2 regions of the Oceanisphaera sediminis genome follow, and region 2 is predicted to be linked to the other one. Evidence: riboswitches for the same ligand, from Rfam matches in the RefSeq annotation. Region 2 holds a riboswitch; the other holds the start of a gene.

Region 1 (15,237 bases), on a different contig from region 2:
TTAACCTCGGGATCAGAGGCAACACCGATGCATCAAGGAGGACAAAGGGATCTGCTCAGCCGACCATTCGCGCCACGGATGGCGCGGCTGAGCCTAGAGGGGGCAGCTTGCTGCCGTGACGAAGTGCTTTCGTCTGATCGAACATCCAGTGAATGTTCGCAGTGGGCTAAAGCAGTGAGTGTCACGTCCCACGGCGAGTCGGCGGAGCGGGCCCTTTGTTCGACTTTTATACAAAAATGGAATAGATCATTTGTTTAGGGGGATTGGTATAACAAAAAGGGCCTGCATCTGCAGGCCCTTTTTACGTCAGCTGTTTACCGAACGCCTTATTGCGGGGCGACCGGTGAAATCGGCTGTGCCGGCTTGGCGATCAAGGAGCGGGTGTCTTCAATCGCTTCGGTGATGATCACCTGTACCGCCTGACCCAGCTCGTACAGCGGGGCCTTGTCCAGGTAAACCCGGCCATCGTCCCAGCTGCATTCCAGTCGATCCCGGTTGGCCAGGATCAGCGAGGAAGGCATGAACACCACGGCACCGTTTTCCTGCAGGCGCAGCTTGACGCCACCGCGACCGATATCGACCACTTCGGCATCGAACACCTTGCCTTCGGCCACGGCCGGCTGCAGATAACGCACATACAGCCAGTCGGCGATATCGCGCTCGGCCCGGCGATGCATGCGGCGCTGCTCGGACAGGTGAACGGCCAGTTCGTCACTGGGTGCATGCACGCCATGTTCCTGCTCGGCAAGAATGGCCTTGATCAGACGGTGGTTGACGATGTCGCCGTATTTACGAATCGGCGAGGTCCAGGTGGCGTAGGCGGTCAGGCCCAGGCCAAAGTGCTCACCCGGGGTGGCGCTCATGGCGGCAAACGACTGGTAACGACGGGTGCGACTGTCCAGATAACTGGTGTCGCGGGCATCCAGCCAGCGGCGCAGGGCACAGAAGCCTTCCAGGCTCGACAGGGTGTCAGGCTCGAAGGGGGCTTCGTGGGTCTGCAGCAGTTCGACCAGGCCTTCCATTTTTTCACTGTCAAAACCGGCGTGCACGTTGAAGATACCGGTGCCGGCATGTTCGGTCAGCCAGTTGCCGCAAGACAGGTTGGCGGCGATCATCGCCTCTTCTACCATCTGGTTGGCGATGCGACGGTGATCGACCAGAATGGCCGTGACGTTGCTGTCTTCGTCGAGCGCAAAGCGGTAATCGGGTCTGTCCTTGAACACGATGGCGTGCTTGCTGCGCCAGGCGCTGCGGGCATGGGTCAGGGCGGTCAGCTCACGCAGCTGCTCGGCAATGACTTCGCTGCCGGGCTGCCAGTCGCCGATTTGCTCGACCCAGTCGGAGACCTGATCGTAGCTTAAGCGGGCCTGGGAGCGAATGTGGGCGGCGAAGAAGTCGGCCTTGTCGGACACCTTGCCGTCAAAGTCGATCTGCAGGCGGGCACACAGGGCCGGACGCTCTACCCCTTCCTGCAGCGAACAGAGTTCGTCGGCCAGGGTGCGGGGCAGCATGGGAATGTTGCGGCCGGGGAGATAAACGGTAAAGGCGCGCTCGGCGGCGACGCGGTCCATTTCGCTGTTGTGGGCAACATAGGCGGTGGGGTCGGCGATGGCAACGGTCAGTTCCCAGGCGTTATCCAGCTTTTTCACGCTCAGGGCATCATCCATATCCAGGGTGGATTCGCCATCGATGGTGAAGAAGGGCATATCGGTAAGATCCTGACGCGGCAGGGTTTCTTCCAGCGTTTGCCACTCGGCCCTGTCTTCCGGCGCCTGGTTGGCCAGCTTGTTGCGGGCCAGCACCACCCACCAGGGAGCGATGGGGTCTTCTACGCCGGCAATCACTTCCACCACGCTGGCGAAAAAGCCTTTGTTGTCTTTCAGGGCGTGGCGGGTCATTTCGCCCAGTACCCAGTCGCCTTCTTTCAGGCTCTTTTCGTCCAACCCCTTGATGGCGCGTGCCTTGATGGCATCTTTCATCAACGGATGATCGGGCACGATATTGAGCCGGTCACGGAACCACTTCACCCGGGCCACAAAGCGGGTAACACCGGCTTCGATCAGGGTCTCGGGCTCAACCAGCTCGCGCTCGTTTTCGGTACGCACCACGGCGGTAATGTGATCGCCATGCATCACTTTTTTCATCTGTGGTGGTGGAATAAAGAAGCTTTCTTTTTCGCTTACTTCAAGAAAACCAAAACCTTTGGAGGTACCTTTCACGATGCCTTCTTTAATGGGAAGGGTTTCGCGGATTTGTTGCTTGAGCTGGGCCAGCAGGGGGTTGTTTTGAAACATAAGTAAAGACCTGTCGAAATATGCGCCTGACTATACGGATTTACCCCCGATATGCCAAGGAAACCTTGACGCTAGCCGTGGCATTGGATAAGGCTGAGTCTGGACATGTCGGGGTGACCGGCCTCGTTCACGCCCTGGCTTAGCAGGTAGTAACCGCGGTTGTCGGGGTAGCACCATTTTTAACCGGGACGCGGCCGTCGAGCTTGGTTATCATAATCGTTTGAATCCGACTGCTAAGCGATACTCATATGTCACCACAATCCTGGCTGCTGGCGATTCGGCCCAGAACCCTGCCTCTGGCGGTGGCCTCCATGCTGTTGGGCGCGGGCACCGCCGCTCAGGCCGGCGCCTTTAACGGCGGCGTGCTGACGCTGGCGCTGCTGACCGCGCTGTTGCTGCAGATACTGTCCAACCTGGCCAACGACTATGGCGACGGCGTACGCGGTACCGACTCGATAAACCGCACCGGCCCGACCCGAGTGCTGGCCTCCGGCCTGGCGAGCCCCGATCAGCTGCGTAACGCCATGATAGTAACCGCCGCACTGGCAACCGGCTCGGGCCTGTTACTGCTGTGGGCGGCATTGGGGCCCGATGTCGGTGCCTGGCTGGGATTTATGGCGTTGGGGTCTTGTGCCTTGCTGGCGGCGCTGGGTTACACCCTGGGCCGGCGCCCTTATGGCTATCTGGGCCTCGGCGATGTGGCGGTATTCGTGTTTTTCGGCCCGGTGGCGGTGCTGGGCTGCAGTTACCTGATGCAGCATCGGCTGAGCGAGTCCGCCGGCTGGGCATCACTCACCGCCGGCCTGCTGGCGGTGGCGGTGCTCAATATCAACAACATTCGCGACATGGACACCGACCGGCAGGCCGGCAAGCACACCCTGGCGCTGCGGCTGGGGTTGCGGCGGGCGCGGGCCTATCAGTTGTTGCTGCTGGGGGGCGCCGTGCTGGCCGGCACCCGCATCATGACCGAGCCGGGCTTTGTAAGTTTGCTGGCGCTCTGGCCGCTGGCGCGGGCCACTCAATTGGTGCTGACCGGCCAGGGCGCCGAGCTTAACCGGGCGCTGGCTCTGACCGCGCGGGGCACGCTTGCCTTCACCGGCCTGCTTGCGCTGGGGCTGGTGGTCGGATAAAAACCGGCCGAGTCCAATGCCGAAATGTTTCATGGCGGTTAACTTTTTATAGCCGGATTGTCCGGTAATGACTTTGCTTTTGTGAGCGGGGTCTGTTTATACTGGCCGCTATCTTGTCGGAGTGCTCTATATGGGCTGAGACCGCGAAAGCGGGATCCGTTGAACCTGATCAGGCTAATACCTGCGTAAGGGAAGCAAGCGAGAACTTGGCGCCACACCTCTTCTGCCGAGTTCTTTCTCAACACTCCTGACAAGCATTTTCACCCTCAATGGATTCGAAGTGAGATTGCTATGTCAAAAATAAACCGTCGTGAAGTTCGCAGCCAGGCCCAGGCATTTATCGATAACCTGAAAGGCGAGCACTTCCCCAATTCCCGCCGCATCTACATCGAAGGCTCGCGCCCGGACATCAAGGTCGGCATGCGCGAAATTCATCTGGCCGACAGCTTCAAGGGCGGCACCGAAGAAAACCCCATTCTCGAGCCCAATGCGCCGGTACCGATTTACGACACCGCCGGTCCCTACGGCGATCCCGATGCCGATCTGGATGTACGCCGGGGTCTGCCCCAGATGCGTCGTCAGTGGATTCTGGAGCGTAACGACACCGAGGAGCTGGAGGGCGTTACCTCCGAGTTTACCCAGCAGCGCATGGCCGACGATGGCCTGGATCACCTGCGTTTCGAGCAGATGCCCAAGCCGCGCAAGGCCAAAGTCGGCGCCTGTGTCACCCAGCTGCACTATGCCCGCAAAGGCATCATCACCCCCGAGATGGAATACATCGCCATTCGCGAGAACATGGGCCGCGAGCGGGTGCGGGACGAGATGCTGCTGCAACAGCACCCGGGCCAGAACTTCGGCGCCAACCTGCCGGACGCCATCACCCCCGAATTCGTGCGCAAGGAAGTCGCCGAAGGCCGCGCCATCATTCCGGCCAACATCAACCACGCCGAGTCCGAGCCGATGATCATCGGCCGCAATTTCCTGGTGAAAATCAACGCCAACATCGGTAACTCGGCGGTGACTTCCAGCATCGAAGAAGAAGTGGAGAAGCTGGTGTGGTCCACCCGCTGGGGTGCCGACAACGTGATGGATCTGTCTACCGGTCGTTACATTCACGAAACCCGCGAATGGATACTGCGCAACAGCCCGGTGCCCATCGGTACCGTCCCCATCTACCAGGCGCTGGAAAAAGTGAACGGCGTGGCCGAAGACCTGACCTGGGAAGTGTTTCGCGACACCCTGATCGAACAGGCCGAGCAGGGCGTGGATTACTTCACCATTCACGCCGGCGTGCTGCTGCGCTTCGTGCCCATGACCGCCAAGCGCGTCACCGGTATCGTGTCGCGCGGTGGTTCCATCATGGCCAAGTGGTGTCTGTCCCATCACAAGGAAAGCTTCCTCTACGAGCATTTCCGCGAAATTTGCGAAATCTGTGCCGCCTACGATGTGTCGCTGTCGCTGGGTGACGGCATGCGTCCCGGCTCCATTGCCGACGCCAACGACGAAGCCCAGTTTGCCGAGCTGCACACTCTTGGTGAGCTGACCAAGGTCGCCTGGGAATACGACGTACAGGTGATGATCGAAGGCCCCGGCCACGTGCCGATGCACATGATCAAGCGCAACATGGAAGAGCAGCTGGAGCATTGCCACGAGGCACCCTTCTATACCCTGGGCCCGCTGACCACCGATATCGCCCCCGGCTACGACCACTTCACCTCCGGCATCGGTGCCGCCATGATCGGCTGGTTCGGTTGCGCCATGCTGTGCTACGTCACCCCGAAAGAGCACTTAGGGTTGCCGAACAAGGAAGACGTCAAACAGGGGCTAATCACCTACAAGATTGCCGCTCACGCCGCCGATCTGGCCAAGGGCCATCCGGGTGCGCAAATCCGCGACAACGCCATGTCCAAGGCGCGCTTCGAGTTCCGTTGGGAAGATCAGTTCAACCTGGCGCTGGATCCGCAGACCGCCCGTGCCTATCACGACGAAACCCTGCCGCAGGAATCCGGCAAGGTAGCCCACTTCTGCTCCATGTGCGGACCCAAGTTCTGCTCGATGAAGATCACTCAGGAAGTGCGCGAGTATGCCGCCGCCCAGGAAGCCATAGCGGTGCAACTGGTCGATATGGACGGCAACAGCGAAACCGTGGTCGCCGGCATGGCGCAGATGTCACAAGAATTCAAGAAACGCGGCGGTGAGCTGTATCACCAGGCCGACAAACTGGAGCAATAATTTCTATGACAAGACCCATCGTCTGGACCATCGCCGGCTCCGATTCGGGCGGCGGTGCCGGTATTCAGGCCGATTTGCACACCATTCAGGGACTGGGCGGCCACGGCTGCTCGGTTATCTCCGCCATTACCGCCCAGAACTCGGTGGCGGTATCCATGGTCGAGCCGGTATTGATGCAGGCTTTTACCAGCCAGCTGGTCTCGCTGGCCAGCGACATGCCGGCCCGGGCCATCAAGATTGGTCTGCTGCCCGGCGGCCTGCGGGCCGAGGTGCTGGCGCGCACGCTGCGTGAATATCGCCGCCAGTGGCAGCCCTTTGTGGTGCTGGATCCGGTGGCCATTGCCAGCACCGGCCAGAGCATGGCCGAAACCAACCTGATCCCGGCGTTGCAGCAGCACCTGCTGCCCGAGGTGGATCTGGTTACCCCCAATGCGCTGGAACTGAAAGTATTGTCGGGCATCGCGCCCGACTCTCCGGCACAGCTGCGCGCCGGGGCCGCCGCCCTGCTGGAACTGGGCGTACGCGCCGTATTGGTGAAGGGCGGTCACCTGGACTGGGCCGGCGAGCAGGCCATCGACTATTACACCGACGGCCAGCGTGAAATCTGGCTGGCCAGCCCCCGAGTGCAAACCCGTCACGGTCACGGCACCGGTTGTACCCTGTCGTCGGCCATCGCCACCGCCGTGGCGCTGGACTACCCGATTGAAGATGCGCTGGTGCTGGCCAAGGCCTACGTCAATCAGGGCCTGAAGGGCGCCGAGGCCATCGGCGCCGGTGCCGGCCCGGTGGCCCATCTGGGCTGGCCGACGGATTTGAACGACTTTCCCACCGTGGTGATGCCGGGCTCGGCCCTGGCCGAACAGCTGGGCATCACCGGCACCAGCCCGCAAGGGGATTTTGCCGCCATGGATACCCTCAAGCTGGGGCTGTATCCGGTGGTGACCTCGGTGGCCTGGCTGGAACGCCTGCTGGAGCAGGGAGTACGCACCCTGCAGCTGCGCATCAAGGACAAGGCCGACGCCGAGGTGGAAGCCGACATCAAGGCCGCGGTCGAGCTGGGCCAACGCTACAACGCCCGGCTGTTCATCAACGACTACTGGCGGCTGGCCATCAAGCACGGCGCCTACGGCGTGCACCTGGGCCAGGAAGATATCGAAGTGGCGGATCTGGAGGCCATTCGCGCCGCCGGTCTCAAACTGGGCCTGTCTACTCACGGTTATTACGAAATGCTGCGCGCCCGCGAGCTCAAGCCGTCCTATCTGGCGCTGGGTCATATCTTCCCCACCAAAACCAAGGACATGCCGTCCCGCCCTCAGGGGCTGGAGCGGCTGCACCGCTATGTGGCCTTGATGGAGGCGGAATTTCCGCTGGTGGCCATCGGTGGCATCAGTCGCGATCGGGTACCGCTGGTGGCCCAGACGAATGTCGGCAGCATCGCCCTGGTCACCGCCATTACCGAAGCGGCCGATCCGGATGCGGCCATCCGCGATCTGCTGGAAATGGTGGAGGGATAAGATGCTCAGCGACAGCGAATTCATGCGTTATAGCCGGCACCTGTTGCTGGAAGAGGTTGGCGAAGAGGGGCAGATGAAGCTGAAACACGCCTCGGTGCTGGTGGTGGGCCTGGGTGGCCTGGGCTCGCCCGCCGTGCAGTATCTGGCGGCGGCCGGAGTCGGCACCCTGTGGCTGGCCGATTTCGATCACATCGAGGTCAGCAACCTGCAGCGCCAGACCCTGTATGACATGGACAGCCTGCAACACAGCAAGGCGGAAACGGCGCGCGAGAAGTTACTGGCGCTGAACCCCGACATCGAAGTGATCGCCATCAATCAGAAGCTGGACCGGCAGAGCCTGGGCGATTTTGTCGCCGAGGTGGATCTGGTGCTGGACTGCACCGACAACATCTCGATTCGCCAGGACATCAACGCCGCCTGCTACGCCTGGGGCAAACCCTTGCTGGTGGGGGCGGCCATTCGCTTCGAAGGTCAGTTGCTGGCGCTGGATCCGGCCGCCGAGCATGGCTGTTATCGCTGTCTTTATGGCCCCGACATCGGCGAACGGCTCAACTGCAGCAACTCCGGGGTCATCGGCCCCGTGGTCGGCACTATCGGCCTGTTGCAGGCGCTGGAAGCCATCAAGTTTTTTACCGGTACCGGCAGTGTGCCCTGGGGTGAGCTCAAGCTGTTCGATGCCAGGGCGCATCGCTGGCACAGCCTCAAGGTGCCGAAAGATCCGGCCTGTCCGGTGTGTGGACCCAAGGGGGAAGAACAACAATGCGAGTAGTACTGAACGACGAAGCGCTGGATCTGGCCGAAGGCACCACCCTCGGCCAGTTGCTGGTCGAACTGGAGCAAGACAAGCCCGGCGTGGCGGTGGCCCTGAATCAACAGGTGGTGGCCCGCAGCCAGTGGGGGGAGCAGCAGCTGACCCCCAACGACAACATTACCCTGTTCCACGCCATAGCCGGAGGCTGACATGAGCCTGATTATTGCCGATAAAACCTTTAATTCCCGCCTGTTCACCGGCACCGGCAAGTTTGCCAGTGGCCGCCAGATGAAAGACGCCTTCGTTGCCAGCGGCACCGATCTGGTGACCATGGCGCTGAAACGGGTGGATCTGAAAAACCACAGCGACGACATACTGCCGCCGCTGCTGGAACTGGGCGTGAATCTGCTGCCCAACACCTCGGGTGCCAAAAATGCCGAAGAAGCGCTGTTTGCCGCCCGGCTGGCGCGCGAGGCCCTGGGCACCAACTGGCTGAAACTGGAAATTCATCCGGATCCCAAGTATCTGCTGCCCGATCCCATCGAAACCCTCAAGGCCGCCGAGCTGCTGGTCAAAGACGGCTTCATCGTGCTGCCTTACTGCGGTGCCGATCCTGTGCTGTGCAAGCGGCTGGAAGAAGCGGGTTGTGCCGCCGTGATGCCGCTTGGTGCGCCCATCGGCTCCAACAAGGGGCTGGTGACGCATGACTTCCTCGAGATCATCATCGAACAGGCCACTGTGCCGGTAGTGGTGGACGCAGGCATCGGCGCCCCCAGCCACGCCGCCTACGCCATGGAGCTGGGCGCCGATGCGGTGCTGGTCAACACCGCCATTGCGGTGGCCGGTGATCCTGTGGCCATGGCCGAGGCCTTCAAGCTGGCGGTGATTTCCGGCCGTATGGCCTATGAAGCCGGTCTGGCCGGCCAGAGCCGGCAGGCCCAGGCGTCCAGCCCGCTCACCGCCTTCCTGGAGACCTTATGAGTTTCTTCGACGTCTGGTCATCCATGGACTGGGATGACGTCAAGATGAGCATCTATGGCAAGCAGGCCCGGGATGTGGAACGCGCCTTGGCCAAGCCGAAGCGGGATCTGCAGGACTTCATGGCGTTGATCTCGCCCGCCGCCGAGCCCTATCTGGAGCAGATGGCCCAGCAGTCTTATCAGCTGACCCGCAAGCGTTTCGGCAACACGGTCGGCTTTTATATTCCGCTGTATCTGTCCAACCTGTGTGCCAACGACTGCACCTACTGCGGCTTTTCGATGAGCAACCGCATCAAGCGCAAGACCCTGAGCGCCGAGGAAATCGAGCAGGAATGTCTGGCCATCAAGGCGATGGGCTTCGATACCGTGCTGCTGGTGACCGGCGAGCACGAAGGCAAGGTGGGGCAGGACTACTTCAAGCAGATGCTGCCGATCATCAAGCGCCACTTCAGCTACGTGATGATGGAAGTGCAGCCGCTGTCGGAAGAAGAATATGCCGAGCTACGCGAATACGGGCTCGACAGCGTCATGGTGTATCAGGAAACCTATCAGCACCTGACTTACGACGAGCATCATATTCGCGGCAAGAAGAAGGATTTTCGCTGGCGGCTGGAAACCCCGGATCGGCTGGGAAAGGCGGGCATCGACAAGATTGGCCTGGGCGCCCTGTTCGGGCTGGAAGACTGGCGGGCCGACAGCTTCTATGTGGCGGCGCATCTGCGCTATCTGCAAAAAAATTACTGGCAGACCCGTTATTCGGTGTCGTTCCCGCGCCTGCGACCCTGTGAAGGCGGTCTGGTACCCAAGTCGGTGATGACCGATCGCCAGTTGGTGCAGTTGATTTGTGCCTATCGCCTGCTCGACGGCGAGCTGGAACTGAGCCTGTCGACCCGCGAAGCGCAGGAGTTTCGCGACAAGGTGATACCGCTCGGTGTCACCAGCATCAGCGCCGGCTCCAAGACCCAGCCCGGCGGCTATGTGGAAAACGTCAAGGAAGAGCTGGAGCAGTTCGAAATCGACGACGACCGCAGCCCGGCCGAGGTGGCCAGGGCCATTACCGCCACCGGCCTGCAACCGGTATGGAAAGACTGGGACAACAGCTACTCCGCCAGCCGCAGCTGAAGCTGTTGGCCGTAAGCTTTCAGCCATAAGCCGCCAAAGAGGGCGCAACGCGAAGCATCAGTGCGGTTGCGCTCCGCCGACACGCTTCAAGTACTTCCCTGTAGCGCTCGAAAATGCCATCCATGGCATTTTATGGTCGGCTACGGCAATCCCCACTGCTGCTTCGAGCAACATGGGTGTTGTCTGCATGCTACTAGTCAGCGCCAAGCGAGCTGAGGAGGGGAAAGCGTGTCTGCTTCGCCGTGCCCTTTGCGCCATGGATGGCGCAACGGAGCCCCCATGGATGGGTTTACGGCGTGCCGGAGAAGCAGTGCGCTTTGACCGACGGGAATGCACTGGGCTACAAACAAGACGTAAGTGCCATGCTGCTCGAACGACGAACCGGGTCGTCGGTTGGCCCACAGATGTGGCAGTTACCCACGGCAACGTCTAAAATGGTCGTTTTTATCACCCGTCCCGAGGCAGCATGAACAACACACACAGCAAGGTGATCGGTTACATACTGTGGATTTTCGGATTCATGGGTGCGCACCGCTTTTATTACGGTCGGCCGGTCAGCGGCACCCTCTACTTCTTTACCCTGGGTCTGTTCTTCATCGGCTGGATAGTGGATTTATTCCTGATTCCGTCCATGGATCGGGATGCAGACATGCGCTACGCCAGCGGCCCCAAGGACTACAGCCTGACCTGGATTCTGATGACCTTTCTCGGCATCTTCGGCATTCACCGCCTGTACATGGGCAAGTGGGTCACGGCCATCATCTGGTTTCTCACCGGTGGCTTGTTCCTGATAGGATTTCTCTACGACTTCTGCACCCTGAACACTCAAATCGACGAAGTTAACCGCAAATCACGCCGCTTCGGCTGATGTTTACCTCCACGAATTCGTTAGAACAAAAGGCCCCTTGGTGCGTAACACCGTTCAGTTAACGGGAGCAATTGGCTTTCAAACCGACCTTCTGCGCCATGGATGGCGCAGCAGAGCCCCGGGGATGGGGTTACGGCGTGTCGGTGGGAAGTCAATGGATCCCGTTTTACGCTTAACTGACAGGTGTTCCCTCTTTCCTGCATCGGCGTTGCCTGCTGCAAGCCCGAATTATGCGGACAAAGACGATTGCTCTGAACATGCATGTTTCGGGTACTATCGAATAAACTCGGGCATCCGGTATCAACATCTGCAAGGAACGGCATGAACACACAAACCATCGTCACCGCCCTGAGCGCGGTACGAGCGCAAAAGCCGCTGGTGTTGAATATCACCAACTATGTGGTGATGAACAACACCGCCAACGGTTTACTGGCGGTGGGGGCCTCGCCGATCATGGCCCATTCTCGCGATGAGCTGGCGGAGATGATGGCCTTTTCCGGTGCCCTGGTGGTCAACATCGGTACCCTGGACAGCGTCTGGATTGAGCGGATGCGCTTTGCGGTCGAGCAGGCGAACCAGCATGGCAAGCCGGTGGTACTGGATCCGGTGGGCTGCGGGGCCAGCAGCCTGCGTACCGAAACATCCCGGCGCATCGCCGAAGCGGCGGAGTGCCTGATTATTCGCGGTAACGCTTCCGAGATCATCGCCCTGGCCGGTGCCGAAGCGGGTTCCAAAGCCAACGGCAAGGGTGTGGATTCGCTGGATGCCAGCGAGGCGGCGGTGGACGCGGCCCGTTATTTGGTGCAGCACTATCGCTGCAGTGTGGTTATTTCCGGTGAAACAGACGTTATCATTACGGAGAATAGCGAATTCAGGTTGCATAACGGACACGCCATGATGCCCTTTGTCACCGGCATGGGTTGTACTCTGTCGGCACTGACTGGTGCCTTTGCCGCCGTGGGTGAAACCACCGGTCTGGCGGCGGCGGCGGTGCTGGGGGTGGCCGGTGAAATCGCGGCGGAGCAGTCGGCAGGGCCGGGCAGCCTGCAGCTGAACCTGCTGGATGCCCTGTATTGTCTGGATGCAGAAACCCTGATGCAACGTTTGAAGCTAACCTCATCAGGTTAAGCAGGTGGGTTATTAACTCCCACTGTCTCATCGGCCAAAGGGCCAGCTCCGCCGACACGCTGTGGATACGTCCGTGTACGCTCTCTGTTTCATCCCTGAAACAGAAGGTCGGCTGAGCAGATCCCTTTGTCCTCCTTCAGCTCCGGCGTCGCCTGTTTGTATCGCCAGCAGGCCCGGCTGGCGTTATGAAGAGGTAACCTTGCTGCCGATTAACCACAACTCCCAAATATTGAATAGTCAGCATCACTATCCCTTAACAACAAGCCGGAGCAATCATGAATCCCTATCGTTTATATCTGGTCACCGATGATCGGCAGCCTATTGATGTGCTTGAAACCGTGGTGGCCGAGGCGGTTGCAGGCGGCGTGACCATGGTGCAGGTGCGCGAAAAGCACGGCGATGTGCGGGCCTTTATCGAACGGGCGCAAACCATCAGGACGGTGCTGCAAGGCACCGGGGTACCGCTGATCATCAACGACCGGGTCGATGTGGCGCTGGCGGTAGATGCGGATGGAGTGCACCTGGGTCAGTCGGACATGCCGGCGACGCTGGCCCGTCGGCTTATCGGCCCGCACAAGCTGCTGGGCCTGTCGGTCGAAACCGAGCGGCAGTTGTTCGAGGCCGAATCGTTACCGGTGGATTATCTGGGCTTGAGTGCCATCTTTTCTACCCCTACCAAAACCAACCTGATCAAAGAGTGGGGCCTCGACGGGCTGGCCGGCGCCGTGGCACAGAGTTCGCTGCCATTGGTGGCCATTGGCGGTATTAACGCCGCCAATTTGCGGGAGATAGCGGTAACCGGCGTACATGGGGTGGCGCTGGTATCCGCTATCTGCCAGGCGCCATGTCCACGCACGGCGGCGCAGGAGCTGGTGCGGCTGATGGGCTGAGCGGGTGCGCAGAATGAAGTATTCATGCAGGTCTTTAACATAAGCATTTAGTACTCGATTATTTCGTGTGTAGCGCTATTTCGGGGGCTTTTTTTCGTATTTGCCTGTAAACAAACGGCTAATTCCTTTAGGATGGCAAGGTTTTTGCAATCGAAGGAGACAGTTTTGAGCAAGCAAAAAATAGCAATTTTAGGCGCTGGTCCTAGCGGTTTGGCGCAGTTAAGGGCTTTTGAGGCGGCTCGCCGGGCAGGGGTTCAAGACCTGCCGGAAATCGTCTGTTATGAAAAACAAAGTGATATCGGCGGCATGTGGAATTACACCTGGCGCACGGGTTTAGATAAAAATGGCGAGCCAGTTCATGGCAGCATGTATCGGTATTTATGGTCCAATGGCCCGAAGGAATGTCTGGAGTTTGCCGACTACTCCTTCGACGAACACTTTGGTCGGGCCATTCCCTCCTATCCGCCGCGTGCCGTGCTTAAAGACTACATCATGGGTCGTCTCGACAAGCAGGCCATTTTTAAATACATCCGATTCGAATGCCCGGTACGTTGGGTGACCTACGACGAAGGCACCGAAAAGTTCACCGTGACCGTGATGAATCACAAGACCGGAGAGCAGGAAACCAACGAATTTGATCACGTAGTGGTCGCCACCGGCCATTTCTCTACCCCCAACATGCCGTACTTCGAGGGCGTAGAGCAGTTCCCGGGCCGGGTATTGCACGCCCACGACTTCCGCGATGCGCTGGAATTCAAGGATCAGAACGTGCTGCTGATCGGCGCCAGCTATTCGGCGGAAGACATTGGCTCTCAGTGCTACAAGTACGGTGCCAAGTCGGTCACCATCAGCTATCGCAGCAACCCCATCGGGTTCGACTGGCCACAAGGCATGGAAGAGCGTCCGCTGCTGGCGCATTTTGAGGGTAATACCGGCTATTTTGCCGACGGTTCAAGCAAACAGTTTGATGCCATCATCATGTGCACCGGTTATCTGTTCCACTTCCCGTTCCTGCCCGATGAACTGCGGTTGCAGACCCATAACTGCCTGTATCCGGACAACCTGTATAAAGGCGTCTTCTTCCAGAACAATCCCAAGCTGATTTACCTGGGCATGCAGGATCAGTACTTCACCTTCAACATGTTCGACGCCCAGGCCTGGTATGCGCGGGACGTGATGTTGGGCAAGATAGCGCTGCCTGCAGCCGATGAGCGCCGTCAGGACATGCAGCAGTGGCTGAGCCGTCATGAAGCACTGGCCGGCTGCCATGCGGCCATTGATTTTCAGGCCAGCTATATTCGTGACCTGAACAATGAGACCGACTACCCCGAGTTTGCGGTAGAAAAGCAGGCGGATCTGCTCAAGGAATGGCTGCAGCACAAGCAGGAGAACATCATGGGCTTTCGGGAAAACGCCTATCGTTCTACCGTGACCGGCACCATGGCCTCCAAACTGCCGGCTCGCTGGCTGGACATCAAGGATGACTCGCTGGAAAGCTTCATGTCTCTCGACTTTGTCGAGAACAAGAGCTTCGACAAGGTCGACTGATATTCTTGTTTAGCGCGTCATTCTGACGAAAGTCGGCATCTTTGTGTAGAAAGGTACCGGGTCCGTTATACCGGTATGACAAGTGCACAAAAAGCCCGCCTCAGTAAGGCGGGCTTTTTTTGTTGTTTCAAAACTGCGCCCGAAACGCTCTGTATTCCTGCTGGGCTTCGCTGGCGGTGCTGGTGGTCAGCCACAGTTGCTGCCCCGGTCGGCATTGGGCCAGGCGGGCACAGGCCAGTGGGGTCAGGGTGCCGAGACGCGGATAGCCGCCAATCGTTTGACGGTCGTTCAGCAGCACTATGGGCTGGCCATCGGGCGGCACCTGTACCGCCCCCAGTGCTATGCCTTCCGAAATCATCGAGTCCATGCTGCAGTGCAACAGGGATCCTTGCAGTCGGATCCCCATACGATCCGATCGAGGATCCACCCGCCAGGGCTGGCTGAAGGCGTGGATCAGGCTGTGATCCTCGAAAAAGCGGAATTGGGCACCGGGGATCAATGCCAGCCGGGGCTCCGCGCCGTAGTCGGGGGGAGTATCGGCTGGCAACTGGCGTTCGGGGAGCGGCTGGTCAGTCGGTAGAAAAGCCAGGCGATCGCCCGCCGCCAGTGCGCTGCCATCGCCCTTATGACCGCCCAGACCGTCGCGTACCACACAACTGGCACTGCCCAGCACCTTTTCTGCGATAAAGCCACCCACCACCGCCAGATAGGCCCGTACCCCGAGGCGCGCCATGCTCAGGGTCAGGGTGTCGCCGGCATTCAGCTCAAAGGCTCGCCAGT
Region 2 (15,237 bases):
TATGACGCAACTGCAACGGTTAACCTCGCTGCTGCACCAGGATGATGAATCAACCCCGCCCTCGGCCACAACGCCACTCACATCGCCTTCAACCGCAGCAGAGGCGACCGAAGTGTTGCTCCTGGGAGCCGAGCTGACCGAGCTGGTTTCGGCCCTCGGCCGCTACGGTTTCAACCTCGCGCACCATGTTGCCGTTGATGATATTCCGGCCCGGTACTGGCATCACAACACCACCATCGTCACCTGTGCCCATCATCTGGAGCCGGCCGCCACCTGGAACACGGCCCAGGCCCGTCGTTGCCGGCAGAAGAAGGCCCCGATTATCTGCATCGGTGCCGATGACGACTTTGACGCCCGCTATCGCCTCGCCGAACTGGGGGCCAGTGGCCTGTTCACCCTGCCGGTAGAGATACCCGGCCTGGCAGAACGCATCGAGCAACTGAATCGCGAGCAACAGCAGGCACAGGCCGCCAGGGTATTGTTGCTGGACGACGATGAAGAACTGGCCGAGCATTATCGCCTGGTGCTGACCACCGCCGGCATGAATGTCAGGGTCATGACCCGGCCCGCCGCCCTGCTGAGTACGCTGGCGGAGTTTCGACCGGACATAGTGCTGATGGACATCAACATGGCGCCCTATTCCGGCGTGACCCTGGCGCGAATGATCCGTTTTGAACCCCAATGGCTGAGTCTGCCGATTATCTACCTCTCTTCGGAGCAGGACCGGGATCAACAGCTCAGCGCCCTGGCCCAGGGCGCCGATGAATTCATCACCAAGCCGATTTCCGATCAACAGCTGATCCGTACCGTGCGTATCCTCTATTACCGGGCCCGTCAGCTGTCGAAACTGGTGTCCTGCGATGGCCTGACCGGGTTGCTCAATCACACGCACATCAAGCAGGCCCTGAGCCACGAGTTTTCCCGGGTGCAGCGGCTCGGTCACAGCACTACGGTGGCCATGCTGGATCTGGATCACTTCAAACAGATCAACGACAATCACGGCCATGCCATTGGCGATCAGGTGATCAAGGCGCTGGCCAACCTGCTGCACAAGCGGCTGCGCATTACCGATCATCTGGGTCGCTACGGCGGTGAAGAGTTTGTGGCCATACTGCCCGACTGCGATCTGTCACAGGCCAAAACCATGTTCGAGCAGATCTGCCGTCATTTTGCCGCCCTGAGCTTCAATGGCAGTGAACACAAGTTCGGGGTGACCGTCAGTGTCGGCCTGGCCGATCTGAATCAATTTATATCGGCAGAACATGCACTTAATGCCGCCGACGAGGCGTTGTATCAGCGAAAACATCAGGGCCGAAACGGAGTCAGCTGTTATTATTTACCTACCTTGCCTGTCGACAACGGATAAACCATGAACATACTGCTGCTGGAAGACGATTTGCTCATCGCCGATCTGGTGGAAATGGTGCTGACCAATTCGGTTGCCGGGGCCCGAGTGACCCAGGCGACCAGCGTCGGTCAGGCCAAAATGGCCTGGCGCCGACAGCCGGCACAACTGGTGCTCTGCGACTGGAATCTACCGGACGGCTCGGGGCTCGAGCTGGTCAAACTCATTCGCAGCACCGACACGGCCACCCCCATCGTCATGATCAGCGCCAGCTCCGACCGCCAGCACGTGATGGCCGCCGCCCGTTATGGCATCAGCGACTTTATTGCCAAGCCGTTCGATGTGGCCATGCTGCAACAACGCCTGATGCCGCTGCTGCATGCCGATCTGCCCGTCGGCCAGCAGCCGTCTGCGCTGCCGTCGCTGGACGACTGGCTGAACCAGGCACTGACCGACAAGCTGCGCCTGCCAACCGAACTCGATCAGAACGCCGTGCTGCCCCTGCTGGCCGACAGCGACAGCCTGTCACCGACCGACCTGGCCCAAAACTGGAAAAACCAGCCGGCATTGACCGCCCGCTTGCTGAAACAGGCCAACGGCGCGTCGCTGAAACGCAGCGGCAAGCCGGTGAGCCGGCTGGACGAGGCCATTGCCACCCTGGGCGTGGATCTGTCGTTACGCACCGCCATGGCACTGGCGCTCGACGTTACCGGCTCCCTGCACGATGAACGCCTGATCGAGCTGGCCCGTCACTACCAGACCACCGCCGAGCAGGTCGCCACTATCGCCCGGGCCATGGCACTGAGCATCGGCCTGAATGGCTTGAACTGTTATACCGCCGGTTTGCTGAGTCGCAGCGGAGAGCTGGCGGTATTGCGCGTACTGCAGGATTTTATTACTCGCGGCGGCAGCCTCGATGACGCGCCGCCGGAACAGTTGCTCGCCCAGTGGGCGCCGAACTACGGCAACCGGCTCAAGCAGCAATGGGGGCTACCGCTACCGACAAGGGAGCTGATTGGTGCCATACATATTGCCCCGGCCCATGCTACCCAGCGCGCTCTGCTGATCATGCACCTGGCGGGGCTGCGGGTTGCGTCAAAACTGCACGGCCGCGACGCGCTGCGCATGTTGCGCCAGGCCGGGCTGGAACCCGAAAAATGGCTGGCCGACACACCGGAATAAATCTGACACCAGACGACAAGGACGACATCATGCTCAAGACCGCCCCCCAACGTATTCTGTATGTGGAAGACGACGACGACATTCGTGAAATCGCCCAGCTGGCGCTGGAGACCGTCGGCGGTTTTACGGTACTGCTGTGCGCCTCCGGCGAGCAGGCCCTGGAGCAGGTGGCCGATTTTGATCCCGACATGATACTGCTGGATGTGATGATGCCGGGCATGGACGGCCCCTCTACCCTGACGGCGCTGCGGCAGAATCCCGCCCAGGCGACCACTCCGGTGGCCTTCATGACCGCCAAGATACAGCCGCAGGAAATTGCCGCCTACAAGGCGATGGGCGCGCTGGACGTGATCGCCAAGCCCTTCGACCCCATACAGTTACCCGAGCAGATCAAGGCCATCTGGCAGTTAAGTCATAAGCGACCCTGAGCAGTCAACTGTCGAGTCTGAACGGCGGTTCTGGGAAAACTCTAAAACGGTGGTCACTTTTTGTTGACCACTACAGTATTAAGTAATGCTGCATAACAGGTGTGGTTCTGTCGTCATTCCCGCGAAGGCGGGAATCCAGGGCCTGTGGCGCAGATTTGTCAGCCTGCGCTTCTCCTGCAAAGACACTGGACCCCCGCCTTCGCGAGGGTGACGAGAAAGAAAAGCGAGCCCCAGTATCCACATAAGTTATGAGATATTACTTACGCGGGCGTAATATATAACGAAGAGCCGAATGCGCCAGTCCCGCACATTCTGACCCGTGGGAACGATTGAAATAACTTGCCAGCCTATCACTACTACGTAAAAGGAGTTTATATTTAGTGAGTAAAATCATAGATAAAGCTGTTTCTTTTGTTCATAAAGCAAAAAAATGGATGTCGTTTTTCGTACTTATATTAATGTCCATAATTGTTGCTATTGCGATAGTAGAGCTTGGTATAATTCTTTACTTGGATATATTTGACCCTACTGACGATGTCATTTTTCTTGAAATAGATGAATTATTCAGAATATTTAGCTTCTTTTTTATTATCCTCATTGGATTCGAGCTTGTAGAAACAGTAGAAATGTATTTCAAGGATAACATCATACATGCAGAAGTCGTTTTATTAGTCGCAGTTATAGCAGTTTCTCGAAAGGTGATTCTACTTGATCTAGAAAAATATGATCCCTTAGCAATAATAGGTTTGGGTTTTATTATCCTTGCGCTGGGAGGTTGTTATTGGTTTATCAAACAGAGTTACAGAGTCAAAACGTAAGTAGTTCGGCGTAATAGATGTGGTTAAGTAATCACGCATAACCGGTATGCTTCTGCGACCTTCCCGCGCGCCCTCTCTTGTCATTCCCGCGAAGGCGGGAATCCAGAACTTGTAATGCAGAATGGTGACTGTGAGTCGCCTGCAAAGACACAGCCCCCCGCCTTCGCGAGGGTGACGATAAAGGCAAACCGGACCCAGTGTCCACATCAGTAATGAGAAATTACTTACTGGCAAATAGATCGTTTGTTCAGTCGGCTTGGTATACCACAGCCCTTTAGTCTTCTTCCCGCTTGCGAGGCGAGCTGCCCAGCCGGTGGGTCTTGAGGTCGTAGCGTTCCTTGATCACGTCCTTGACCGTGCCTTCCCACAGCTTGATGCCCACAAAGTAACCGGCCCGGGCCAGCACATGGGCCGCCACCGGAGCGGTGACAATCACAAACACCACCACCGCCAGGGCGCGCACCACCACACTGACGTTATCGCCATAAAACACCGCGAAGCCGCAGGCCATCAGGCCAATGCCCAGGGCCCCCGCCTTGCTGGTCGCGTGCATGCGGGTCAGCAAATCCGGCATGCGAATAATGCCGATGCCGGACAGCAGCATCAAAAAGGAGCCGAGCAACAACAGCAGACTGGTAATGATTTCAGTCATCATGGCGCTTGCCTCCCCGCTCCAGGTAGCGGGCAAAGCCCACCGCCGTCATGAAAGAAGTCAGCGCCAGCGCAATGGCCACGTCGATAAACTGGGGCACCTGGTAGCTGATGCTGTACAGCAGAATAAAGCCCACCGTCAGCGAGGCGATCACTTCCAGTGCCACCACCCGATCCGGCAGGGTCGGGCCACGCAGCAAGCGTATCGTGGCCAGCACCAGCCCGACACTCAAAAACACAAACGACAAGGTAATAACAAATTCAAGCATCGGCTTATCTCAACAAGTCCAGTACACGGGCCTCCAGGGCCTTCAATTCCGCCAGTTGGCGGGCCTCGCTATCCAGATACATCATATGCACATACAACACCTTGCGATCGCTGGACACATCCAGCGACAGTGAGCCCGGGGTCACGGTGATCAGGTTGGCAAACAGCGATATGCCGGCATCATCCTTGAGATCCAGCGGTATGGCGATCACCCCGGGGCGCATCAGGTGCGTCGGCGTCAGCACATCGTAGGCGACCCGGGCGTTGGCCTTGATCAGATCCCAGATAAAAAACAGGATGAAGCGAATGATTTTCGGCAGCTTGCCGAAATAATTGGCAAACATCGGCTTGTCCCGCGCCACATAGGCCAGCACCAGATAGCTCAGCAACATGCCGGCCACCAGGTTGCTGATGCTGTAGTTGCCGGACAATATGACCCACAGCAGGGCCAGCAGCATATTCCAACCAAAGGCTCTCATCGGCTTACTCCCAGTACCGCCTCGATATAACCGGCCGGCGTCAGCAGCTGCTCCGCCGTATCCAGCGCCAGCTGCACAAACCACTCGGCACCAAAGCCGATGGTCAGGGTCAGCAGGGCCAGGCTCAACACCGGCAGATACAACACATACCGGCTCGGATCCTCGGCGCCACGCAGCGACTTGGCCTCTTCCGGCAACGGCTTCCAGAACGCCTCGGCCCAGATTTTGACCATGGAATACAGGGTCAGCAGGCCGACGATCAGCGCTATGGTCACCATCAGCCAGGACTGCGCCTCGATACCGGCCTTGATCACCGTGTATTTGGCGAAAAAGCCCGACAGGGGCGGCAGTCCCGCCAGCGACATGGCCGGGATCAGAAACAGCAGCGCCAGCCAGGGGGTGGAACGGTACAGGCCACCCAGTCGCGCCAGATCATAGCTGCCGTGATAGCGATACATGATACCGCTGATCAGGAACAGGTTGGTCTTCACTATGATGTGATGAAAGATATAGAAGACGCCGCCGGCAATGGCCAGCGGCGTAAACAGCGCCAGCCCCACCAGCATGTAACCAATCTGGCTGACGATATGGAAAGACAGGATGCGGCGCACCTCGAACTGGGCCGCCGCCCCCAGCACCCCGGTCAGCATGGTGAAAATGCCCATGCCCATCAAGATGCCGTGGTGGGTCAGCCCCACATCCTGCACGAAGATCAGGCTGAATACCCGATACAGCGCATAGACCCCCACCTTGGTCAACAGACCGGCAAACACCGCCGAAATGGCCACCGGCGGCGTGTGGTAGGAGGCGGGCAGCCAGAAGAACAGCGGAAAGGCCGCCGCCTTGATGCCGAACGCCACCAGAAACAGCATGGCGATCACCGTTACCAGCCCCGGCTGCTCGCCGTTGCCCAGCTTCAGCGCCAGATCCGCCATGTTCAGGGTACCGGCGTAACCGTACAGCAGGCCCACGGCGGTCAGAAACAGCGCCGACGAGATCAGGTTCAGGGTCACGTACTTGACCGCCCCCTCCATCTGGGCGCGCTCGCCGCCCAGTATCATCAGGCCGAACGAGGCCACCAGCATGATCTCGAACCACACATAGAGGTTGAAGATGTCACCGGTGAGAAAGGCGCCCACCACCCCGGCCAGCATCAGATGCAGCAAAGGGTAATAGCCAAAGGCTTCATGGCTGCGGCTCATGGTGGCCAGCGAGTACACCGCCACCGCCAGGCCGATGATGCCGGTCACCAGCACCATGATGGCACTGAGCAAATCCGCCACCAGGGTAATGCCGTAGGGCGCCGACCAGTTGCCGACGTAGGCCACCAGAATGCCCTCTTGTCGCACCTGAATGAACAGATAGAGGGCGGCCAGCAGCAGACCGCTGCCGGACAGCACCGAAATCCAGCGCTGGACCAAACGCCAGCGCCAGCAGATCAGGGTCAGGGCACCGGCCAGCATGGGGATAAATATGGGTAGGATAACGGCTATATTCACGAGTCTGTGCTCTTCATTTCGTTCATGTCATCGGCCCCGATAACTTCATAGGCGCGATGGATCAGCACCACGGCAAAGGCCAGCACACCGAAACTGATGACGATGGCGGTCAGGATCAGCGCCTGAGGCAGCGGGTCGGCGATGATGCCGGCCGGTTGCGACAGTCCTTCCGGAATCAGCGGCGGTGCGCCCCGCACCAGGCCACCCCCGGTCAGGATCAGCAGGTTGGCGGCGTTGGACAGAATCATGAGCCCGATCACCAGTTTGACGATGCTGCGTCTGAGCATCATGAACAGCGCCGTGGCGTAGAGGCCGCCAATCACGAAAGCAAACAGGTTTTCCATTTATTCCTCCACCTTGTCCAGTGACAGCAATATGGTCGACACCACGCCGATCACCACCAGGTAAACACCGATATCGAACAGCAGGGGGGTACTTACCGCCAGCTCGCCGATGCCCGGCACATAGAGGGTGCCCCACTGGCTGGTCAAAAAGGGCTGGCCCCGAAACACCACGCCGACCATGCCGCTGAACAGCGCCAGTAACAGGCCGACGCCCATCAACAGCTGACTTTCCACCTTCATCAGCTTCTTGGTACTGCTGGCATCAAAGGCGAACAGGTGCAGGGCAAAGGCGCTGGACGCCACCAGCCCGGCGATAAAGCCGCCCCCGGGATCGTTATGGCCGCGCAACAGCAAAAAGATGGAGAACAACAGCAACAGCGGCACCAGCATGCGGGTAGCGGTCTGCAGTATGATGGAGGTATCCGATCTCATTTCTGCGTCTCCCAACGAAAGCGAATCATGGCATTGACGCCGATGGCCGCCAGCGCCAGCACGAAGATCTCGCCCAGAGTATCCAGCGCCCGGAAGTCGACCAGTATGACGTTGACGATGTTGCGCCCGTGCGCCACCACATAGCTGTTTTCCACCAGATAGGCGGTAATGCCCTCGCCCGGCAGGGTCGACTGGTTCACGGTGAGCACCATCATGGTCACCAGCACCCCGAAGGCACCGGCCACGGCCGCATCGCGCCAGCGTACCAGCGGGCTCGACAGATCCTGAAAACCGGGCAGACGAAACAGCACCAGTACCAGCATGATCACGGTCAGGGTCTCTACCAATACCTGGGTAATGGCCAGATCCGGTGCGCTGAAGAACACGTAAATCATCGCCATGGCAAAACCCAGCACCCCGATGGCCGCCACCGCGCCCAACCGCAGATGGGTGGCGCTGGCATACACCACCGCCACCAGCATCAGCAAGCCGATCACTACTTCGTAAAGCCGTACTCCCTCGAACGACAGCGAGTAGACAAAGGCGTCTTCCGACCAGAAGGCATAGGTCAGCAGGACGATGGTGGTCAGCAATATGGTCAGAATATAGTGGGTCATATAGCCATTCTGCAGTATGCGGGTCTGGCCCTTCGCCACCACCTGAAGGCCATCCATCATTCGCTCATAGCTCCGCTCGGGGCCATAAGCCAGGGGATTAAGGGCGGCGGCCAGCGGATCGCGTATGCGATCCCAGTGATGATAAAGCAGGCCGCCACACGCCAATGCCAGCGCACTGAGCAGCAGCGGCAGGTTGAAACCGTGCCACAGCGCCAGTTTCAGCTCGGCCGCCGGGGCGCCGCCAATGGCGGTTACCGCCGCCTGCAGCAGGGGCGTCACCAGACTCGGCATCAATCCCAGCAACAGACCGACAATGGCCAGCAGGGTAAAGCCCAGTCGCATCGCCAGTGGCGCTTCGTGGGGCGTTTTGGGCGTGGGCTTCAATGGCCCGTAAAAGGGTTTTATCGCCACCAGCGCGGCCGACGCCACTATGCCGATGGCGGTGATGACCGACAACCCGATCAGCAGGTTCGACAACCAGGGCGCACCCAGCGCCGCCTCGAACATCAGTTCCTTGGCGATAAAACCGAACAGCGGTGGAATACCGGCCAGCGACAGCGCGGCCAGGGTGATGAACAGCGCCGTTTGCGGCATGTATTTACGCAGCCCGCCCAGATCGCGTACATCCTTGGTGCCGGTGGCATGATCCAGGGTGCCCGCCGCCATGAACAAGGCGCCCTTGTATAGTGCATGGGCCAGCAGGAACACCATGGCCGCCTCCAGCGCATGGGGGGTACCGATGCCGATCAGCATGGTCAGGGTGCCCAGCGCCATGATGGTGGAAAAGGCGAGAATACGCTTGAGATCGGTGCTGCATACCGCCATCAGGGCGCCCACCGTCATGGTCACGCCGCCAAACAGCGACAGGGTCATCATCCAGGCCTCGCTACCGGCCATCATCGGCTGCAAGCGCGCCATCAGATAAACACCCGCCTTGACCATGGTGGCCGAGTGCAGATAGGCGCTGACCGGGGTCGGCGCCGCCATGGCGTTGGGCAGCCAGAAATGGAAGGGGGTCTGAGCCGACTTGGTAAAGGCGCCCAGCAGGATCAACACCATCATCGCCAGAAACAGCGGGTGTTGCTGTATATCCACATCTTGAGCCAGCAGTTCATTCAGCTCGAAGCTGCCACCGATGTTGCCCAGCAGGATCAGACCCGCCATCAACGCCAGGCCGCCACCGACGGTAATAAAGAACCCCTGCAGCGCCGCCTTGCGGGCTTTTTCCTGCTCGTGGTTGAAACCGATCAGCAGATAGGAGGTAAAGCTGGTCAGTTCCCAGAACACAAACAGCGAAATCAGGTTGCTGGACAGCACCAGCCCCAGCATGGCGGCCATGAAGGCCAGCAGGTACATCAGCAACTTGTGAATATCTTTATGGCCCTGCAGATAGCGGCCGGCGTAAATAAAGATAAAGGTACCGATGCCGGTGATCAGCAGCGCGAACATCAGGCTGAGGCCATCCACCATGAAGCTGAGGTTGATACCCAGGCTGGGAATCCATTCATGGCTCTGCAGCACGGTCTGACCCGTGGTCACCTGTGGCCAGAAACCCAGAAAGTAGCCAAACAGGGCAGCCGGCAGCACCGCCAGGACCCAGCCGATTTTCGTCCCCAGAACAGACGACAGGCGGGGCACCAGCGCCGCTAACACAAAACCCGAAATAACAGCAAAAAGCATAGGCAAACGGCCTCATTTCCATGCCTGTTCAGGCAACAGAATTAGCGAAAAAACAGAGGGAGAACGGCACAGGGCGCAGGCTATATTAGGAAGCATTTCAATTAACTTTCAAGCAGTTAATCGAATGTTTTTTTAAGTTGTTATGGCGGTCGATACTACAAGCCACCCCATCAAAACGCAAGCAGAGCCCGGTAATGGCGGCTCTGCGTGCGATACCGATCGCTATTTATGCCATTCCTTCAGCGCGAGAAGAAATGCTCCACCGGCCCTCGCCCCTGGCCGATGCGCAAACTGCTGCCGGCCAGAATGGCCTGATCGATATAATGCTTGGCGGTGGAGACCGCCAGATCCATCGCCAGCCCCTGCCCCAGATAGCAGGCCAGCGCCGCCGACAGGGTGCAGCCGGTGCCGTGGGTATTGGGGGTGATCACCCGCGGCGTATCGAAGCAGTGTACTTCGCCATCCTTCAATAACCAGTCCGGACTGCGCGACTCCTGCTGCAGAAAACCGCCCTTGAGCAGCACAGCGGCACAGTCCAGGTTGGCGAGTCCGGCAAACAGAGACTCGACATCGGCCAGGGTTGCAGGCACTGGGCTGCCGATCAGCGCCGCCGCCTCCGGCAGGTTGGGGGTGATCACATCGGCCAGTGGCAGCAGTTCTTCTCGCAGGCTGATGACCGCATCCTCGGCCAGCAGCATGTCGCCATTGGCGGTGACCATCACCGGATCCACCACCAGATGGGCCGGACGATAACGACGCAGCACCTCGGCCACGGTACGAATGGTGGCGCTGTCGCCCAGCATGCCGACCTTGACCGCCGTGACCTGCAAATCACTGAATACCGCTTCCAGCTGGGCGCGGATCATCTCCTGCGGTACCGGATGCACGGCGCTGACACCGCGGGTGTTCTGGGCGGTCAGGGCGGTGATCACCGAGCAGGCATAGCCGCCGGTGGCAGAAATGGCCTTGATGTCGGCCTGAATACCGGCACCACCACCGCTGTCGGATCCGGCAATGGTCAGCACTATCGGTTTGTGACTGGCGGCTTGATGATCTTGGGGGGTGTGACTGGTCATATCCTTATGGTCCTCCGGGCGAAGGCACCACCGGCAAACTGACGCTTGCCCGTTAGTTTCCTACGCCAGCATTAACTGGATCAGGTACGGCGGGTCCGGCATTGATACCGTCTCAGCCTCGCGGCTCCCCGACTAACAAGACTCGATAATAACGACCCGGGACCGTAAAGACCAGAAATCCCCGCTGTACGCTGTAAGTCATACCAACCCCACTAAACAAATGATCTATTTCATTCTTGTATAAAAGTCGAACAAAGGGTCCGCTCCGCCGACTCGCCGTGAATCCCTCCCTGGAGGCTCAGCCGCGCCATCCGTGGCGCGGATGGTCGGCTGAACAGCTCCCTTTGTCCTCCTTGATGCACCGGAGTTGTCTGTTAGCGCCGTCTACAGACAACTCGATGCTCGAGAAGAGGCAGCAGAGATCGCCTCCCACGACCGTGAAATGCCATGGATGGCATTTCCGAGCCCCCATGGGGCAGCTTGCTGCCGTGTATCTTTGTTGGGTAATGGACCGAATATCCAGTGAATATTCGCAGCCGTTACCCAGCAAAGATGGCTAGCCCAGTGGCGTGTCGAGGGAGGCGGCTGTGTTGCCTCTGAGCTCGGGTTTAAAAATGATCAGATCTTTATTCAAGTTGGTATCACACATAAAAAAACACCGAGCCTGCTGGTTCGGTGTTTGGTTTTTAACTGACGGCTTATAGCTTACGGCTGCAGTTAATGCGCCTCGTCCCAGTTGTCGCCTTCGCCAACTTCCACCAGCAGCGGCACATCCAGGCTGGCGGCCTGCTCCATCAGATCGCGGATCTGCTCCTTGAAGGATTCGACCTTGTCTGCGCGAATTTCGAACACCAGCTCATCGTGCACCTGCATCAGCATCTGTACTTCATCGATTTGTTGCTGCTCCAGCCAGCCGGAAACCTGAATCATCGCCTTCTTGATGATATCGGCGGCGGTGCCCTGCATCGGCGCGTTGATGGCGGCCCGTTCGGCACCCTTGCGGCGGGCACCGTTCTTGGCATTGATCTCCGGCAGGTACAGTCGGCGACCGAACAGGGTAGACACATAACCCTTGTCGGCGGCCAGGGCACGGGTGTCTTCCATGTAGCGCAGCACGCCCGGATAACGCTCGAAATAGATATCCATGTACTGCTGGGCCTCATTACGGCCGATGCCAAGCTGGCGCGACAGTCCAAAGGCGCTCATGCCGTAGATAAGGCCGAAGTTGATGGCCTTGGCCCGACGGCGCTGTTCTGTGGTCACCTGATCCAGCGCCACGCCGAATACCTCGGCGGCGGTGGCCTTGTGAATATCCAGCCCCTGGGCGAAGGCGTCCAGCAGGCCCTTGTCTCGCGACAGGTGCGCCATGATGCGCAGTTCAATCTGGGAGTAATCCGCCGCCACCACCCGGTAACCGGGCGCCGCCACGAAGGCCTGGCGAATACGCCGTCCTTCCGCGGTACGGATGGGAATGTTCTGCAGGTTGGGATCCGACGACGACAGCCGGCCGGTGGCGGTATTGGCCTGATGGTAGGAGGTATGAATGCGACCGCTGTGCTCGTTGACCATTTGCGGCAACTTGTCGGTATAGGTCGACTTGAGCTTGCTCAAGCCCCGGTATTCCATCAGCAGCTTGGGCAGCGGATAGTCCAGCGCCAGTTCCTGCAGTACTTCTTCGGCGGTAGAGGGTGCGCCCTTGGGGGTTTTCTTCAGCACCGGCAGTTCGAGCCTGGTAAACAGGATTTCGCCCAACTGCTTGGGTGAGCCCAGATTGAAGGGTTCGCCGGCCAGCTCAAAGGCTTCCAGCTCCAGCTCTTTCAGGCGCTTGGCAATTTCTTCGCTCTGAATGGCCAGCAGGCCGCTGTCGATGCGCACCCCGGTATATTCCATTTGCGCCAGAATCGGTACCAGCGGCATTTCGATATCGCTGAACACCTGCTGCAGCTCGGGTTCGACCGCCAGTTTCGGTGCCAGATGGTGATGCAGCCGCAGGGTGACGTCGGCGTCTTCCGCCGCATAGGGACCGGCCTGCTCCAGCGGTATCTGGTTGAAGGTCAGCTGTTTGGCGCCCTTGCCGGCAATAGACTCGAATGACATGGTGTTATGGTTGAGATAGAACGCCGCCATGCTGTCCATGTCGTGCCGGGTTTGCACCGAATTCAGTACATAAGATTCCAGCATGGTATCCAGGCCGATGCCTTTCAGCTCGATACCGTGATTTTTCAGCACGTTGGCATCGTATTTCAGGTTCTGGCCCAGCTTGACGACTTGTTCGTCTTCCAGCAGCGGCTTGAGCGCGCCCAGCACGGTGGCTTCGCTCAGCTGTTCGGGCGCATCCAGATAATCATGGCCGAAGGGCACATAGGCGGCCTGACCCGGCTCGACGGCAAAAGACACGCCCACCACCCGGGCATCTCTATAGTTGAGGCTGGTGGTTTCGGTGTCGAAGGCAAAATAAGGCGCCTGCGCCAGCCGCTCGACCCAGTCGTTCAGCTCTGCTTCGGTAAGAAGGGTCTGATAGTCGGTGGCCATGGCCGGCGCCGGTGCTGTGGCGGGTTCCTTGTTCTGGCCCGGCTCCAGCTCTTCCAGCAGGTTGCGGAACTCGTATTCCCGGTAAAGCGCCTTCAGGGCCTCGGTGTCGGGCTCGCTTTGCTGCAGATCGGCCGGGCCCCACTCCAGTGCCACGTCGGTCTTGATGGTCGCCAGCTCGCGTGACAGCCGGACCATCTCCTGATGTTCGACGAATTTGGCGGCAAACGTCTTGGAGCCGCGAAAGCCCAGCGCGGCCACCTTGTCGGTATTGGCGGCAATCTCGTCGATCGAACCCAGCCCCTGCAACAGGGCCAGCGCGGTTTTTTCGCCCACTCCGGGCATGCCCGGTATGTTGTCGACCTTGTCGCCAACCAGCGCCAGCAGATCGATGATCAGCTCCGGCGGCACGCCAAACTTCTCTATCACGCCGTCGCGATCCATGAAGCTGTTCTTCATGGTATCCATCAGCAGCACATGATCCGACACCAGCTGGGCCATGTCCTTGTCGCCGGTGCTGATCACCACATCCAGCTGCTGTTCGGTCGCCTGGCGGGCCAGGGTGCCGATCACGTCATCCGCCTCAACCCCATCTTCGATCAACAACGGCAGCCCCATGGCTCGAATGATGTCATGAATGGGCTGAACCTGGCTGCGCAGATCGTCCGGCATCGAGGGTCGTTGCGCCTTGTATTCCGGGTAGATTTCGTCGCGAAAGGTTTTGCCCTTGGCGTCAAATACTACCGTCACCCGGGAGTCGGGAAACTGCTTGTGCAGGCTGCGCAGCATGTTGGTGACCACTCGGATCGCACCGCTGGGACGACCGTCGCTGGTGCGTAAATCGGCCTGCTGGGAAGCAAAATAGGCACGGTACAGATAGGAAGATCCATCGACCAGGATCAGGGGTTTGGCAGGAATGGCAACCATGACATCTTTCTCGTTAATGCGTTGGCCGCTAGCATGCCACAGCCGAGCCGCCGACACCACGATGGCCCCGGACAAGCCTGTGGATAACTCTGTGCAAAGCGGATCGCGGCAAGATCCTGATAAAATAAAAGATCCATTAAATATCAAAAGCTTATATTTTAAATGTGGATCTTGCTTGCGGATCTGAAAATGTGGAAAATCGACAGCAACGAAGTTCTGAACAATTGTTGAGCGAAATAAATGCTAGCATAGTTCTGACGGATCGCCCGGTGCGGGATCACAGATTGTGAATGCCAAATAAGGAGACTGACATGAAAAAAGTTGCCGTTATTCTGAGCGGCTGCGGCGTCTATGACGGAGCAGAAATTCACGAGGCCGTGTTGTGTCTGCTGCACCTGGCCAGGCAAGGGGCCAGCTATCAGTGTTTTGCCCCCGACAAGCCCCAGCATCATGTGATCAATCATCTCGGCGGTGAGGAGGAACCGGGCAATCGTAATGTGCTGGAAGAAGCCGCCCGCATCGCCCGTGGCGACATCAAGCCGCTCACCGAGCTGAACGCGGACGACTTCGATGCCCTGTTGCTGCCCGGCGGCTTCGGTGCCGCTAAAAACCTGTGCGATTTTGCCGTCAAGGGTGCCGACGCCCAACTGGATCCGCAGGTGCTGCGCGTCTGCAAGGGCTTTGCCGCCGCACGTAAACCCGCCGGTTACTGCTGTATCTCGCCGGTCATGATCCCTCGCGTTTATCCGGCGGGCGTCAAGGGCACCATAGGTACCGAGGCGGCGGTGGCCGAGGCCTTTACCGCCATGGGCGGTGAACACATCGGCTGCGCGGTGACCGACGTGGTGGAAGACAGCCATTACCGGGTGATCTCCACCCCCGCCTACATGCTGGCCCAAAACATCACCGAAGCCGATACCGGCATCGGCAAGCTGGTGAAACGACTGCTGGAAATGTAAGAA

What was found. A riboswitch is a leader RNA that binds a small molecule or an ion and turns the genes downstream of it on or off. The one in region 2 is predicted to bind thiamine pyrophosphate.
Region 1: it holds a riboswitch for thiamine pyrophosphate, as region 2 does, so the genes downstream of both, thiC (phosphomethylpyrimidine synthase ThiC) here and thiD (bifunctional hydroxymethylpyrimidine kinase/phosphomethylpyrimidine kinase) in region 2, are expected to answer to the same signal.

What each region holds. Positions count from the first base shown of each region.
Region 1 covers NZ_BAABDS010000039.1:187,023-202,259, reverse strand. The annotation lists gene ABD827_RS14610 (exoribonuclease II) at 327-2,294, opposite strand; gene menA (1,4-dihydroxy-2-naphthoate octaprenyltransferase) at 2,543-3,424, shown strand; TPP riboswitch at 3,532-3,635, shown strand; gene thiC (phosphomethylpyrimidine synthase ThiC) at 3,716-5,656, shown strand; gene thiE (thiamine phosphate synthase) at 5,662-7,170, shown strand; gene ABD827_RS14590 (HesA/MoeB/ThiF family protein) at 7,172-7,939, shown strand; gene thiS (sulfur carrier protein ThiS) at 7,930-8,130, shown strand; gene ABD827_RS14580 (thiazole synthase) at 8,132-8,902, shown strand; gene thiH (2-iminoacetate synthase ThiH) at 8,899-10,023, shown strand; gene ABD827_RS14570 (NINE protein) at 10,490-10,891, shown strand; gene thiM (hydroxyethylthiazole kinase) at 11,213-12,019, shown strand; gene thiE (thiamine phosphate synthase) at 12,295-12,909, shown strand; gene ABD827_RS14555 (NAD(P)-binding domain-containing protein) at 13,042-14,457, shown strand; gene ABD827_RS14550 (5-oxoprolinase subunit C family protein) at 14,585-15,237, opposite strand, start outside.
Region 2 covers NZ_BAABDS010000026.1:37,490-52,726, reverse strand. The annotation lists gene ABD827_RS08225 (GGDEF domain-containing protein) at 2-1,366, shown strand; gene ABD827_RS08220 (response regulator) at 1,370-2,527, shown strand; gene ABD827_RS08215 (response regulator) at 2,503-2,955, shown strand; gene ABD827_RS08210 (phosphate-starvation-inducible PsiE family protein) at 3,336-3,773, shown strand; gene mnhG (monovalent cation/H(+) antiporter subunit G) at 4,048-4,428, opposite strand; gene ABD827_RS08200 (MrpF/PhaF family protein) at 4,418-4,693, opposite strand; gene ABD827_RS08195 (Na+/H+ antiporter subunit E) at 4,698-5,171, opposite strand; gene ABD827_RS08190 (Na+/H+ antiporter subunit D) at 5,168-6,670, opposite strand; gene ABD827_RS08185 (Na+/H+ antiporter subunit C) at 6,667-7,014, opposite strand; gene ABD827_RS08180 (Na+/H+ antiporter subunit B) at 7,015-7,446, opposite strand; gene ABD827_RS08175 (putative monovalent cation/H+ antiporter subunit A) at 7,443-9,743, opposite strand; gene thiD (bifunctional hydroxymethylpyrimidine kinase/phosphomethylpyrimidine kinase) at 9,983-10,819, opposite strand; TPP riboswitch at 10,860-10,960, opposite strand; gene polA (DNA polymerase I) at 11,537-14,275, opposite strand; gene elbB (isoprenoid biosynthesis glyoxalase ElbB) at 14,587-15,234, shown strand.